One region of the Ancylobacter sp. 3268 genome, then DNA from elsewhere that is predicted to be linked to it. Evidence: predicted binding sites of a transcription regulator. Region 1 holds the regulator's gene; each other region holds the start of a gene.
What was found. Region 1 encodes PhoB, which activates phosphate uptake and scavenging genes when phosphate is short. Its sites were predicted from a motif close to TGTCATNNANCTGTCAT; they were not measured.
Positions count from the first base shown of each region.

Region 2: a site for PhoB is predicted at 2,673-2,689, ahead of J2X65_RS09175 (DUF2794 domain-containing protein). Genes of this name have one in related genera too.
Region 3: a site for PhoB is predicted at 2,044-2,060, ahead of J2X65_RS16140 (glycerophosphodiester phosphodiesterase family protein). Genes of this name have one in related genera too.

Region 1 is NZ_JAVDUX010000009.1:95,196-99,645, forward strand. Features, by position in the region: gene nthA (nitrile hydratase subunit alpha) at 1-534, opposite strand, end outside; gene phoB (phosphate regulon transcriptional regulator PhoB) at 894-1,595, opposite strand; gene phoU (phosphate signaling complex protein PhoU) at 1,640-2,356, opposite strand; gene pstB (phosphate ABC transporter ATP-binding protein PstB) at 2,382-3,203, opposite strand; gene pstA (phosphate ABC transporter permease PstA) at 3,211-4,044, opposite strand; gene pstC (phosphate ABC transporter permease subunit PstC) at 4,059-4,450, opposite strand, start outside.
Region 2 is NZ_JAVDUX010000005.1:220,153-224,602, reverse strand. Features, by position in the region: gene J2X65_RS09190 (hypothetical protein) at 1-27, opposite strand, end outside; gene aguA (agmatine deiminase) at 196-1,296, opposite strand; gene aguB (N-carbamoylputrescine amidase) at 1,293-2,174, opposite strand; gene J2X65_RS09175 (DUF2794 domain-containing protein) at 2,213-2,560, opposite strand; gene J2X65_RS09170 (DUF1223 domain-containing protein) at 3,048-3,794, opposite strand; gene acnA (aconitate hydratase AcnA) at 4,200-4,450, opposite strand, start outside.
Region 3 is NZ_JAVDUX010000011.1:34,269-38,718, reverse strand. Features, by position in the region: gene J2X65_RS16155 (succinate dehydrogenase iron-sulfur subunit) at 1-343, shown strand, start outside; gene J2X65_RS16150 (LysE family translocator) at 410-1,024, shown strand; gene gluQRS (tRNA glutamyl-Q(34) synthetase GluQRS) at 1,032-1,907, shown strand; gene J2X65_RS16140 (glycerophosphodiester phosphodiesterase family protein) at 2,111-3,355, shown strand; gene J2X65_RS16135 (AEC family transporter) at 3,484-4,440, opposite strand; gene J2X65_RS16130 (hypothetical protein) at 4,448-4,450, opposite strand, start outside.

The DNA of each region.
Region 1 (4,450 bases):
CGGCAGCACGGTGCCGAATTCGGCCAGCACCGAGCGCGGATCGCGCACGATGCGGGTGCGGTAGGCCATGCTCTTGTACCAGACCGGCGGCAGCCCCAGCACCGGCCACGGGTAACAGGAGCACAGGGTGCAGACGACGACATTGTGCACGCTGTCGGTGTTCTCCAGCGCCACCATGTTCTCGCCCTGCGCGCCGGTGAAGCCGAGATCGGCGATGGCGGCGTTGGGATCCTCGAGCAGCCACGTCCTGTAGGCCGGATCGGCCCAGGCGCGGGCAATCACCCGGGCACCGTTCTTCGGGCCGATCTGGTTCTCATAGAGATCCACCACCGCATCAAGCGCGGCCGGATCGACCAGCCCCTTCTGTGTGAGCAGCTCCTCCAGCGCCTTGACGCGGGCGCTGATCTCGATGTCGGCGATCGACATCAGCAGCGCGTCCGCCTCCTCGGAATGGATGCGGTGGAAAGGATCCTCATGCGGGTGATCGTGAGGCGCATGATCATCGTGATCGTGGTCGTCGTGCTGCCCTGCCATGCGAAGCGATCCGTCCCTGCGCCGCGAGGAGGGCATTATGCGGACACGCCGCGCGCGTGTCGACGACGCAGGAGTAGAAAAGCGGCACGGTGAAAAGATGGGCGACGCCTCGGAAAACGACGTTGGCGCCGGGGGTCGCGGCAGAAGCACGTGCGACGCCCACAGGCCGCCATCCCGTCCGGACCTTCGGCCCGCCGGTACTCCCCCGACGGATGAACGGAGAAGAGGCCGGCGGCGTGCTGTCGTGAGGCAGAGGGGAGCCTGCGAGACAGGGCGCCGGCACCAAAGACGAAAATCCGCCGGGGATTGCGCGCCAGCGGATCGGTTCCGAGTGCCACACGCGCGGCGGCGAGGCCGCCTCAATGGGTGCGGGCGAACATCTCGTTGAAGGAATAGCCGGAGCCGCGCACGGTGCGGATCGGATCGGGCTGGCGCGGGCGGTTGAGCGCCTTGCGCAGCCGGCCGACATGCACGTCCACCGTGCGCTCGTCGATATAGACGTCCTGGCCCCAGACGCCGTCGAGCAGCTGCTCGCGGGAATAGACCCGGCCGGGCGACTGCATGAGGAACTCCAGCAGCCGGAACTCGGTGGGACCGAGATGCAGCTCGCGGCCGGAGCGGTGCACCCGCTTGGTCTCGCGGTCGAGCTCGATGTCGCCGGCGCGCAGCAGCGTCGAGATGTGGTCCGGCTTGGCCCGGCGCAGCAGCGCCCGCACGCGGGCGACCAGTTCCGGCACCGAGAACGGCTTCACCACATAATCATCCGCCCCGGTGGCGAGGCCGCGCACGCGCTCGGTCTCCTCGCCGCGGGCGGTGAGCATCAGGATCGGCATGCGCTCGGTTTCCGGCCGGGCCCGCAACCGCCGGCACAGCTCGATGCCGGACAGGCCCGGAAGCATCCAGTCGAGCAACAGAAGATCCGGCACCTTCTCGCGCAGCCGCGTCTCCGCCTCGTCGCCGCGCGCCACGCTCTCCACCGAATAGCCTTCGGATTCGAGGTTGTAGCGCAGCAACAGGGTGAGCGGCTCCTCGTCCTCGACGATGAGAATATTGGTCGGCATCGCTTTTCCCGTGCGAATGATGCGAAACCGCGATCCGGCCCGCCTCAGGACGGGAACGGAACCGCGGTCAGGCTGGTGGTGTCCTGCTTCGGCCGCTCTTCGGTGAGCAGCTGGCCGGTCGCGAGGTAGTGCACGGTCTCGGCGATGTTGGTGGCGTGGTCGCCGATGCGCTCGATGTTCTTGGCACAGAACAAAAGATGCGTGCACAGCGAGATGTTGCGCGGATCCTCCATCATATAGGTGAGGAGTTCGCGGAACAGCGAGGTATAGAGAACGTCGACCTCGCCGTCGCGCTTCCACACCTCGATGGCGCGGGTGTCCTCGCGGCTGGCATAGGCGTCCAGCACCTCCTTAAGCTGCTCCAGCACCATGCTCGACATGTGCTCGACGCCACGCACCAGTTTCTGCGGATGGAACTCGCCGGTGAGCGCCAGCACCCGCTTGGAGGTGTTCTTGGCGAGGTCGCCGATGCGCTCCAGATCGTTGGCGACGCGCATCGCCGCCACGATTTCGCGCAGGTCGCCGGCCAGCGGCTGGCGACGGGCGATGGTGAGCACCGACTTTTCCTCGATCTCGCGCTGGAGCAGGTCGATGGGACCGTCCAGCACGATCACCTTCTGCGCGAGCTCCGTATCGCGCTTGACCAGCGACTGCACGGAATCGGCGACCAGCTGCTCGGCCTGGCCACCCATCTCCACCACGCGGCGGCTGATCTCCTTGAGATCGGTATCGAAGGACGAGACGATATGTTCGGAGGGCATGGGCTGGTCCTCTTTCCCGTCGCACTCAGCCGAAGCGGCCGGTGATGTAGTCGCGGGTGCGCGCCTCGCGCGGATTGGTGAAGATCTCGTTCGACGCGGCCACCTCGATCAGCTCGCCGAGATAGAAGAACGAGGTGATGTCGGCGCAGCGGGCGGCCTGCTGCATGTTGTGCGTCACGATGACAATGGTGAATTCCTGCTTCAGCTCGTCGATCAGGTCTTCGATCTTCGAGGTGGAGATCGGGTCGAGCGCCGAGGTCGGCTCGTCGAGCAGGATCACCTCCGGCCGCACCGCGATGGTGCGGGCGATGCACAGGCGCTGCTGCTGGCCGCCGGACATGCCGAGCGCCGAGGTGTGCAGCCGGTCCTTGGTCTCTTCCCAGATGGCCGCCTTGCGCAGGCACCACTCGACCCGCTCGTCCATCTGCGACTTGGACAGGCTCTCGTGCAGCTTCACGCCGAAGGCGATGTTGTCGTAGATCGACATCGGGAACGGCGTCGGCTTCTGGAACACCATGCCGATGCGCGAGCGCACCACGGTGGAATCGAGATCCTTCGACAGGAGGTCGCCGCCGTCGAACAGGATCTTCCCTTCCGCGCGCTGGCCCGGATAGAGTTGGTACATGCGGTTGAAGATGCGCAGCAAGGTCGACTTGCCGCAGCCCGAGGGCCCGATCATCGCGGTGACGCGCTTCTCGGGAATCTCGAAGTTGATGTTCTTCAGCGCGTGGTTGTCGCCGTAGTAGAAATTCAGCTTCTCGACCTTGAGCTTCGGCTGCGCGGACGGCGCGGTGGCGCGGTTGACGGCGGAAGCGATGTCGATGGAGGTATCGGGTGCGAAATTCATGGCCGTCTCACTTCATCTTCGCCAGAACCAGGCGGGACAGGACGTTCAGGGTCAGCACCCCGACGGTGATGATGAGGGCGCCGGCCCAGGCAAGGGCGACCCAATCCTCGAAGGGGCTGGCGGCGTATTGATAGATGGCGATCGGCAGCGACGCCATGGGCGCCGACATGTTCAGCGACCAGCCATTATTGCCGAGCGAGGTGAACAGCAGCGGCGCGGTCTCGCCGGCGGCGCGGGCCAGCGCCAGCAGGATGCCGGTGACGATGCCGGCGCGGGCGGCGCGCCAGGTGATGAAGGTCACCACCTTCCACTGCGGCGCGCCAAGAGCGAAGGCCGCCTCGCGCAGGCCGATCGGCACCAGGTTCAGCATGTCCTCGGTGGTGCGCACCACCACCGGGATGACCAGGATGGCCAGGGCGATCGAGCCCGCCCAGCCGGAGAAGCCGCCGAACGGCACCACGAGGAGCTGGTAGACGAACAGGCCGATCAGGATCGACGGCGCCGAGAGCAGCACGTCGTTGACGAAGCGCACCACATTGGCGATCTGGGTGCCGCGGCCGTTCTCGGCGAGGAAGGTGCCGCACATCAGGCCGATCGGCGTGCCGATCACCAGCGCGACGCCGATCTGGATCAGCGAGCCGACAATGGCGTTCAGCAGGCCGCCGCCGGCGCCGGGCGGGGCGGTGATGCGGGTGAAGACGTGCGGGCCGAGCGCCGGCAGGCCGCGGGAGAGCAGCGTCCACAGGATCCAGGCGAGCAGGATGAGCGACAGCGCGGCGAAGGCGGTGGAGATGGCCTTGACGGCATAGTCGGTGGTGCGACGGCGGGCGAGCGATGACATGGTTTCCTCTCCCCTCAGCCCTTGAGCTTCGAGCGGACGAGCAGGCGGGACAGCGCCAGCACGATGAAGGAGATGACGAACAGGATGAAGCCGAGCTGCAGCAGCGCCTGCAGCTTCAGCGAGCCGATCGAGGCTTCCGGGAACTCGTTGGCGATGGTGGAGGCGATGGTGGCGCCCGGCGCGAACAGCGAGGCCGACATGCGCGTCGCGTTGCCGATGACGAAGGTGACCGCCATGGTTTCGCCCAGCGCACGGCCGAGGCCGAGCATCACCGCGCCGACCATGGCCGTGCGGCCATAGGGCACGGAGACGTTGCGATAGACCTCATAGGTGGTCGCGCCGACGCCATAGGCGGATTCCTTCAGCATCGGCGGCACCGATTCCAACACCTCGACGAACATGGCGG
Region 2 (4,450 bases), on a different contig from region 1:
CTCCGGCGGTTCGGTCGGCAGCTTCATCGGTGTCTCCCCAGCCGGCGCACGCTAGAGCGTTTTCGAGCGAAGTGGATTCCACTTCGCGGGAAGAAAACGCGTCAGAACAATATGCTAGAGCATTTCCGGCGAACCGGTGTTCACTGGAAATGCTCTAGCCGCCCGCGCCCGCAGAGGAAAGCCGGCGCTTGCCGATCAGCCCGGCCTTCCCGCCGGCTGCTGCTGGGTTATGCAATGGATATTGCCGCCGCCAAGCAGGATCTCGCGCGTCGGCAGGCCCACCACCTCGCGGCCGGGGAACAGCCGGCCGAGGATCGCCGCCGCCTCGTCGTCATGTGCGGGGTCGAGGCGCGGCATCAGCACGAAGCCGTTGCCGACATAGAAATTGACATAGGAGCCGCCGAGCCGCTCGCCCACCTGCCGCGTCATGCTGCCGCCGGAGGCCAGGTCGCTCACGGCTTCGATCGCCTCCGCGCCGGTGCGGAACAGCGGCCCCGGCAGCGGCAGCTTCACCACCTCGAGGCTGCGGCCGCGCGCGTCTCGGGCCTTGCTCAGCCGGTCGAGGGCGTCGCGCGAGATGGCATGCTGCGGGTCGGCCGGGTCGTCGCACCAGGTCAGCGCCACCACGCCGGGCTTCACGAAACAGGCGATGTTGTCGATATGGCCGGAGGTCTCGTCGTCGACGAGGCCGGCGCCGAGCCAGATCGTCCGGGTGATGCCGAGATGGTCGCGCAAATGCTGCTCGATCTCCTCGCGGGTGAGGTCGGGATTGCGGTTGGGGTTGAGCAGGCATTCCTCGGTGGTGAGCAGCGTGCCCTCGCCATCGACATGGATCGAGCCGCCCTCCAGCACCAGCGGCGGCGCGTAGCGCGGCGCGCGCTCGGTCTCCAGCACCTTGGCGGCGATCAGCCGGTCCTGGTCGAACGGGCTGTAGAGCCCGCCCCAGGCGTTGAATTCCCAGTCGACGCCGCGCAGCCGGCCTTTCGCATCGGTGACGAAGGTCGGCCCGCTGTCGCGGCACCATGAATCGTCGCTCGCCACCTCGATGAGCCGCACCTGCGGCGGCAGCAGCCGGCGGGCGTTCTGCCACTGCGCGGCGGTGACCAGCATGCTCACCGGCTCGAAGCGGGCAATGGCGGTGGCGACGGCAGTGAAGGCCGCCTGCGCCGGCTTCGCGCCCTCGCGCCAGTTGTCCGGCCGCTCCGGCCAGATCATCCAGGTGCCGGCATGCGGCTCCCATTCCGCCGGCATGCGGAAGCCATCGGCGGCGGGGGTGGTCAGCAGCGTGTCGGTCATGCGCGGCTCGTGGTCCCGTCGAGAGTGAGGATCGGCGCGTAGAGCTCCGGCCGGCGGTCGCGGAACACGCCCCAGGAGCGGCGCTGATGCGCGATCTCGTCGAGATCGAAGCTGGCGACCAGTACCGTCTCGTCGGTGCGGTTCGCCTCGGCCACCTTCTCGCCGGTCGGCCCGGCGATGAAGGAGGAACCGTAGAAGGTGATCTCGGTGCCGTTGCGCCCCGGCTCGCTGCCGATGCGGTTGGAGGCGACCAGCGGCATCAGGTTGGCCCCGGCATGGCCCTGCATCACCCGCTGCCAGTGGCCGGCGGAATCGAGATGCGGGTCCTGCGGTTCGGAGCCGATGGCGGTCGGGTAGAGCAGCACCTCGGCGCCCTTCAGCGCCATCACCCGCGCGCTTTCCGGGAACCACTGGTCCCAGCAGATGCCGACGCCGATGCGCCCGGCGGCGGTGTCCCACACCTTGAAGCCGGTATCCCCGGGCGAAAAATAGAACTTCTCGGTGTAGCCCGGCCCGTCCGGTATGTGGCTCTTGCGGTAGACGCCGAGCACCGTGCCGTCGGCGTCGATCATGGCGAGGCTGTTATAGGCGGCCGGCCCGGCACGCTCGAAGAAGGAGAGCGGCAGCACCACGCCGAGCTCGGCGGCCAGCGCGGCGAAATGCGCGATCAGCCGGTTGCCCTCGAAGGGGGCGGCGAGGTCGAGAAACTCATGCAGCTGGTCCTGGCAGAAATACGGGGTCTCGAACAGTTCCTGCAGCAGGATCAGCCTGGCACCGCCGGCGGCGGCCTCGCGCACCAGGCGCTCGGCGCGGGCGATGTTGCCGGGGATGTCCCAGTCGCAGCGCATCTGGGTGGCGGCGAGGGTGAGAAGACGCATGGGAAAACTCCGGACGCGCGGGGCCGATTCGGGCCGGATCAGTTGACCGCCCGCAGCGGCTTTTCCAACACCGCGAGCACGCGGGCAAGCTCGTGCCCGCGCTTCAGGATGAGCCCGGTCTGCGACACCACGGTGTAGGCGCCCTGCTTGCGCGCGAGGAGCGGGTCTTTCTCCACCCGGTAGATCGGCACTTCGGCGGCGCGGCGGAAAATCGAGAACACCGCCCGGTCGCGGGTGAAGGCGATGGCGTAATCCCGCCATTCGCCGAGCGCCACCATGCGGCCATAGAGGCTGAGGATGCGGTCGAGTTCGTGCCGGTCGAAGGTGACGACGCTGTCCTTTTGGCCGCTCTTTTCATTGCCGCGCGGGCCGGCGGCCAATCCTATGGGTTCGATATCCGCCACGCGGACCTCCAGAAGCCTTTGCCCAAACCGTTGACGACGCCGTTTTGCCGAGCTCTGCCGCCGATGCCCTCCGCCGAGGCGGCGACGCGCGCGGCATCATCGATCTGTCATGATCGCCCCGGCAGGCGGCCGCCACAAGTCCTTAACGCGCCCAAGGCGGCATCGCTCGCGGCGGATCAGGCGGCCGCGGGTTGGGGCCATGGGCTTCACGGCCTCGTCAACCGCGGACACAGCCTTGCCAAGATTCGGCCTTTCGGCCGCCAAGGGCGGGAGAGATAACAGCAACCATAGCGTCAGGCCGATCCGCGAAGCGCATCGGTTTCCCAGCCCCCCAGCCCCCCGCGGCGTCGCGTGGAACGTGCCTGGCGCTACTCAGGTTCAATCCCCAATTGACTGATCGAGGCCGGCGTCACTGCCGGCCTTTCTTTTTGCCCGGTCGGCAAGGTTCAGGCCGCCTGGGCCGGCGGCATCAGGGGATCGGCTGCAGGGCGGCGCCGAGGATCGGACCGGGAGCGGTGGCGGAGCCCGACTGCACCAGCACCGCCAGCGCATCGACATCCATATCGCCCGGCCGGCGCAGCGGCGCCTCGAAGCTGGCGGCGGCGCCGCTCCAGTCGCCCAGCTTCACCCAGCCGCGCACCACATTATGGTAGGTGACCTCGGCGCCTTCGTTCTCGCCGCGGCCGATCTCGACCCTGGCCTTGGTCGCCACCGGGCAGAGCCAGACCTCGCCGATGCCGCTCCCTGGCCCGACCGCGACATGCAGCTTGCCGTCCTGGACGCTCAGCTTCACCGGTATATCGGGCGGGCGCGAGGTGGCGAGTGTCTGTTCCAGCGCCGAGCGGTCATTGCCCACCGCCATGGCGCTGCCGTTCACCACCGCCTGGGGGGTGAACATCTTGGAATCGCCACGCAGCCGGGCATAGGCCTTCTGCCGCGACGTGTGGCCGTGCTTGGCCAGCGTGTCCTTCCAGCCAAGATAGTCCCAATAGTCGACGGCGAGGGTGAGGGCGATCACGTCCGGACGGTCGGCGATCTCGGCGAGCAGCTTGTCGGCCGGCGGACAGGCGGAGCAGCCCTGGCTGGTGAACAGCTCGATCACCGCCCGTGGCTTCTCCACCGCGTGGACGCTCTTCGCCGCCTGCTGCCCTGCCTCCTGGGCGCCGGCCGGCGCGATCGCGGTGGCGATCAGCCCGACCAAGCCCAATCCTGCCATGCGAAATCCTGCCATGCGAAATCCCGCAATCCCGTGCCCGGCAATTCCCCGCGGCCGAAACCCCAGCGCCGCGAGAGCCGAGCCCAGCCCCGTCAGGCGGGGGAGGGCGGCTCGGCGGCGGAGGCCGGCAGGACCGGGAAGCTGCAACGACATCGGCGCGGAACATCCTCATCTTCGTCCCGGCAAAGGCAGGACCGGCTAGGCTTTAGGACGCGCGGCCATCCTCCGCCAGTCACATTGGAGTGTCGCCGATGCACGGAAGGGTGAAAGCCCGCCATCGCACCGTCGCCGGTGACATGGCGTCGCGGTATTGCCCCTTCCGCCGGCCGGGAAGGGCCGGAAACGCCAGCGGCGCGAAGGGCAAGCCCCTCGCGCCGCCGATTTCACGTGAAACACGCCGCCCGGTCAGGCGGCGAGATTGCGCAGCACATATTGGAGGATGCCGCCGTTGCGGAAATAGTCGAGCTCGTCCAGCGTGTCGATGCGGCAGGTCAGCGGCACATGCTTCACCGTGCCGTCCGAGAAGGTGATCTCGGCGATCAGCGTCTGGCGCGGCTTCAGGTCGCCCTCAATGCCCTGGATGGTGACGATCTCGTCGCCCTTCAGGCCGAGCGACTGCCACGAATCCTCGTTCTGGAACACCAGCGGCACGATCC
Region 3 (4,450 bases), on a different contig from region 1:
CACGCCCTCGCCGGAGAAGGAGTGGCCGCAGGCCCGCCAGGACCGCGAGAAGCTCGACGGGCTGTATGAATGCATCCTCTGCGCCTGCTGCTCGACCTCCTGCCCGAGCTATTGGTGGAACGGCGACCGCTATCTCGGCCCGGCGGCGCTCTTGCAGGCCTATCGCTGGCTGATCGACTCACGCGACGAGGCGACCGGCGAGCGGCTCGACGACCTCGAGGATCCGTTCCGGCTCTATCGCTGCCACACCATCATGAACTGCGCCAAGGCCTGCCCGAAGGGCTTGAACCCGGCCAAGGCGATCGCCGAGATCAAGAAGATGATGGTGGCCCGCCAGTTCTGAGCTTCCGCAGCCCGGAAAAGCGCCTATCCTGATGCCCCGGAATCGCTCACGGATTCGGGGACGTTCATGGATTTTTCGACGCTGCTGGCCTTCGCCTCGGCCTTCTTCATCTTCGCCGCCAGCCCCGGCCCCGACAACATGACCATCGTCGCGCGCACCCTCTCGCATGGCGCGCTGTCGGGCCTCGCCTATGGGGCGGGAACGGTGGCCGGCGTGCTGATCTTCCTTACGTTCGCTACCTTCGGCCTCTCCTTCGTGGCGGCCGAGATGGGCGGGGTGATGACCGTGCTGCGCTATGCGGGCGCGGCGTATCTGGTCTGGATGGGGGTCAAGCTCTGGATGGCAAAACCGGTCGTTCCGGCGTTGCAGCCCGTGCCCGAGCGCAAGGGGCTGCTGTCGATCTTCGCCACCGGCGTCGCCCTCAATCTCGGCAATCCGAAGATGCCGCTCTTCTATGTGGCGCTGCTGCCGAACGTGGTGGGCTCCTCGCTCACGGTCGGCCAGCTCGGGACGCTCGGGGCCGTCATCCTCGTCGTCGAGGCGGTGGTGATCGGTGGCCATGTGGCGCTCGCGAGCCGGGCGCGCAGGTTGCTGCGCACGCCGGCTGTGATGCGGCGGGTGAACCGGACGGCGGGCGGCGTCATGGTGGGCGCCGGCGTTGCCGTGGTCGCCACCCGCTGACGTGTCGGTGCCCGGCGTCCCCGTCTTCCGCTTCGCGCCGAGCCCGAACGGCTACCTCCATCTCGGCCATGCGCGCTCGGCGCTGATCAACGCCCGGATGGCGCGGGAGACCGGCGGGCGGCTATTGCTGCGCATCGAGAATATCGATGCCACGCGCTGCCGGCCCAACTACGAGGCGGCCATCTACGAGGACCTCGCCTGGCTCGGCCTCGACTGGGAGCAGCCGGTGCGCCGGCAATCCGAGCACATGGACGCCTATCGCGCGGCGCTGGAGCGGTTGGAGGCGATGGGCCTCGTCTATGCCAGCTTCGAGAGCCGTGCCGAGATCCGCGCCGAGGTCGCCGCCCGGCCGGGCTGGCCGAGCGACCCGGACGGGGCGCCGCTATTTCCCTTCGCCCGCGGGGCGATCGGAGAAGCGGGGCACCGTGCCGGGCGGGCGGCGGGCGGGTTCCCATCCCTGTCCGATTCCAGGCCGCCCGCCTTGCGGCTCGACATGGCGCAGGCGGTGGCACGGGCCGGCGTGGGGCTGGGATGGCGGGAATGGGGCGCGACCGAGCCGGTCACCGCCGATCCCGGCGCCTGGGGCGACGTGGTCCTTGCCCGCAAGGAGACGCCGACCAGCTACCACCTCTCGGTGGTGGTCGACGATGCGCTGCAGGGCGTGACGCATGTGGTGCGCGGCACCGACCTGAAGGCGGCAACCTCGGTGCATCGGCTGCTCCAGCGGCTGCTCGGCCTGCCGGAACCGCTCTACCGCCATCACGCCCTGGTGCTGGATGCGGAAGGGCGCAAGCTTTCAAAGTCGATCGGCTCGGAAAGCCTGCGCGAACTGCGCGCGCGCGGTGCGAGTGCCGCCGAGGTGCGGGCCATGGCACTCGGCTAGAGCCATTTCGGCGAAGACCGGTTCATCGGAAGGGCTTTCGCTCCTCGTTTCTGCGCCGTTCTTTTCGCAACGTGCTGCGCGCTTCCGCGGGGCTTGCTCCCGGCCGTGCGCCGCCGCTGCGGAAACGGGTGCGTGGCGTCAAGCCGGTGTCATCGGCGGCGGCTATCCCTTCGCCGTCAATTGCCGGGGAAGGGAAACCGCCAATGCCGCTGTCCATGTCGATCCGCCTGCCGCTCGCCGCGCTCGCGCTTTCGCTGTCCGTCGTGCCGCTCGCCGCGCAGGAAGTTAGCCGGCTTGCCGATGTCGGCCCGCGCCCGTTCCATCTGGTCGACACCATGAAGGAAGGCCCGCTCAAGGACCAGCTGGCGCAGTGCAAGGGGCCCTTCACCACCAAGAACTTCTCGATCTCGCATCGTGGTGCGCCGCTGCAATTCCCCGAGCACACCCGCGAGGGCTATCTCGCCGCCGCCCGGATGGGCGCCGGCGTCATCGAATGCGACGTCGCCTTCACCAAGGACCGCGAGCTGGTGTGCCGCCACGCCCAGTGCGACCTGCACACCACCACCGACATCCTCGCCCGTCCGGAACTTGCCGCGAAGTGCTCGCAGGGCTTCCAGCCGGCCGACCCGGCCACCGGCCGCAAGGCCAACGCCAAATGCTGCACCAGCGACCTGACGCTCGCGGAATTCCGCTCGCTGAAGCCGAAGATGGATGCCGGCAACCCCAACGCCACCAATGTCGCCGACTACATGAACGCCACGTCGCGCTGGCGCACCGATCTTTATGTCGATCGCGCGACGCTGATGTCGCACAAGGACTATATCGAGCTGGTCAAATCGCTCGGCCTCAAATTCACCCCGGAGCTGAAGGCGCCGGAAGTGGCCATGCCGTTCGAGGGCAGCTACACGCAGCAGAACTATGCCCAGCAGCTCATCAATGAATACAAGGCCGCCGGCATCGACCCCGGCGACGTCTACGCCCAGTCGTTCCAGCTCGACGACGTGCTGTACTGGCTGAAGGCCGAGCCGGCCTTCGGCGCCCAGGCGGTCTATCTCGACGGCCGCGACGAGACCGACACCGGCTTCGACAACATGAAAGCCGAGACCTGGAAGCCCTCCATGCAGGAACTGGCCGACAAGGGAGTGAAGATCCTGGCCCCGCCGCTGTGGATGCTGGTGACCGCCAAGGACGGCAAGATCGTGCCCTCGCTCTATGCGCAGGAAGCGAACAAGGCGAAGCTCGGGCTGATCGCCTGGTCGCTGGAGCGTTCCGGCCCGCTGAAGGATGGCGGCGGCTACTACTACCAGTCGATCAAGTCGGTCACCGACCGCGACGGCGACACGCTCAGCCTGCTCGACGTGCTGGCGAGGGAGATCGGCGTGATCGGCGTGTTCTCCGACTGGCCGGCGACCACCACCTTCTACGCCAACTGCATGAAGCTGAACTGATCCGGGGCCGGCACCGATCCGGCCTTGCCAGGCGTGGTCAGGCGTGTGACCCCCGCCATACGGCGTCCGATCCGCCGGCGGCGGGCTTTACCCTGGCCGTCCGGTTTTTGTCGGTGGCGCGGGCGGCGTCAGCCCACGCCGAGAATCAGGAACCACAGCGAGACGGTGAAGAGGCTGAGCGCGGTCGACAGCGACACCGCGCTCGCCGAGGCGGTGACGCCGACCTTGTAGCGCTGCGCCAGCAGATAGGCATTGATGCCCGAGGGCATCGCCGCGAACACCACCGCGACGTCGGCCCATACTTTCGGCATCGGCAGCACCTGCACCAGCACGAACACCAGCGCCGGGTGCACCACCAGCTTCAGCGCGGTGATCACCGCCGCCGGGGCGAGGTCGCCGCGGATCGGGTAGCGGTGCAAGGCAAGCCCGAGCGAGACCAGCGCGCAGGGCGAGGCGGAGGCCGCCAGCATGTCGAGCGTCTGCTTCAAGAGTCCGCCCGGCATGTAGCCCAGCAGCTTGGCGATGCCGCCGGCATAGATGCCGAGCAGGATCGGGTTGAAGGCCAGCTGCCGGCCGAGCTTCTTCAGCCCGGTGAGGGAGAGGCCGGAGCCGGCGCCCTCGGTGAGCACCGTCGCCACCACCATCATCACCGGCAGGTGGATGGCGATCAGCAGGAACAGCGGCACAGCGCCTTCCGGGCCGAAGGCGGTGAGGATGAGCGGCACGCCGACGAAGACGGTGTTGGCCTGGCCGGAGGTGAAGCCCTGGATCACCGCCTCGGTATGATCGCGGCCGAACAGTTTTCGCGCGGCGAGCATTCCCAATCCGAACACCGTGAAGGCGCCGGCGAAATAGGCGATCCAGTAGCCCCAGGGCTGGCCTTCGGCCGGCAGTTCGGCCTCGGCCAGCGTCTTGAAGATGAGCACCGGCACGGCGAGGCCGAACACATATTCGGACAGGCCTTCCGCCGCCTTCTCGCGCAGCAGCCCGCCGCGGCTGGCGGCATAGCCGAGGCCGATCAGGCCGAAGACCGGCGCCACCAGGAAAGCGATGCTCCCAAGCTGGGCGCCGAGCTGTGCGAACATGGATGTGTCA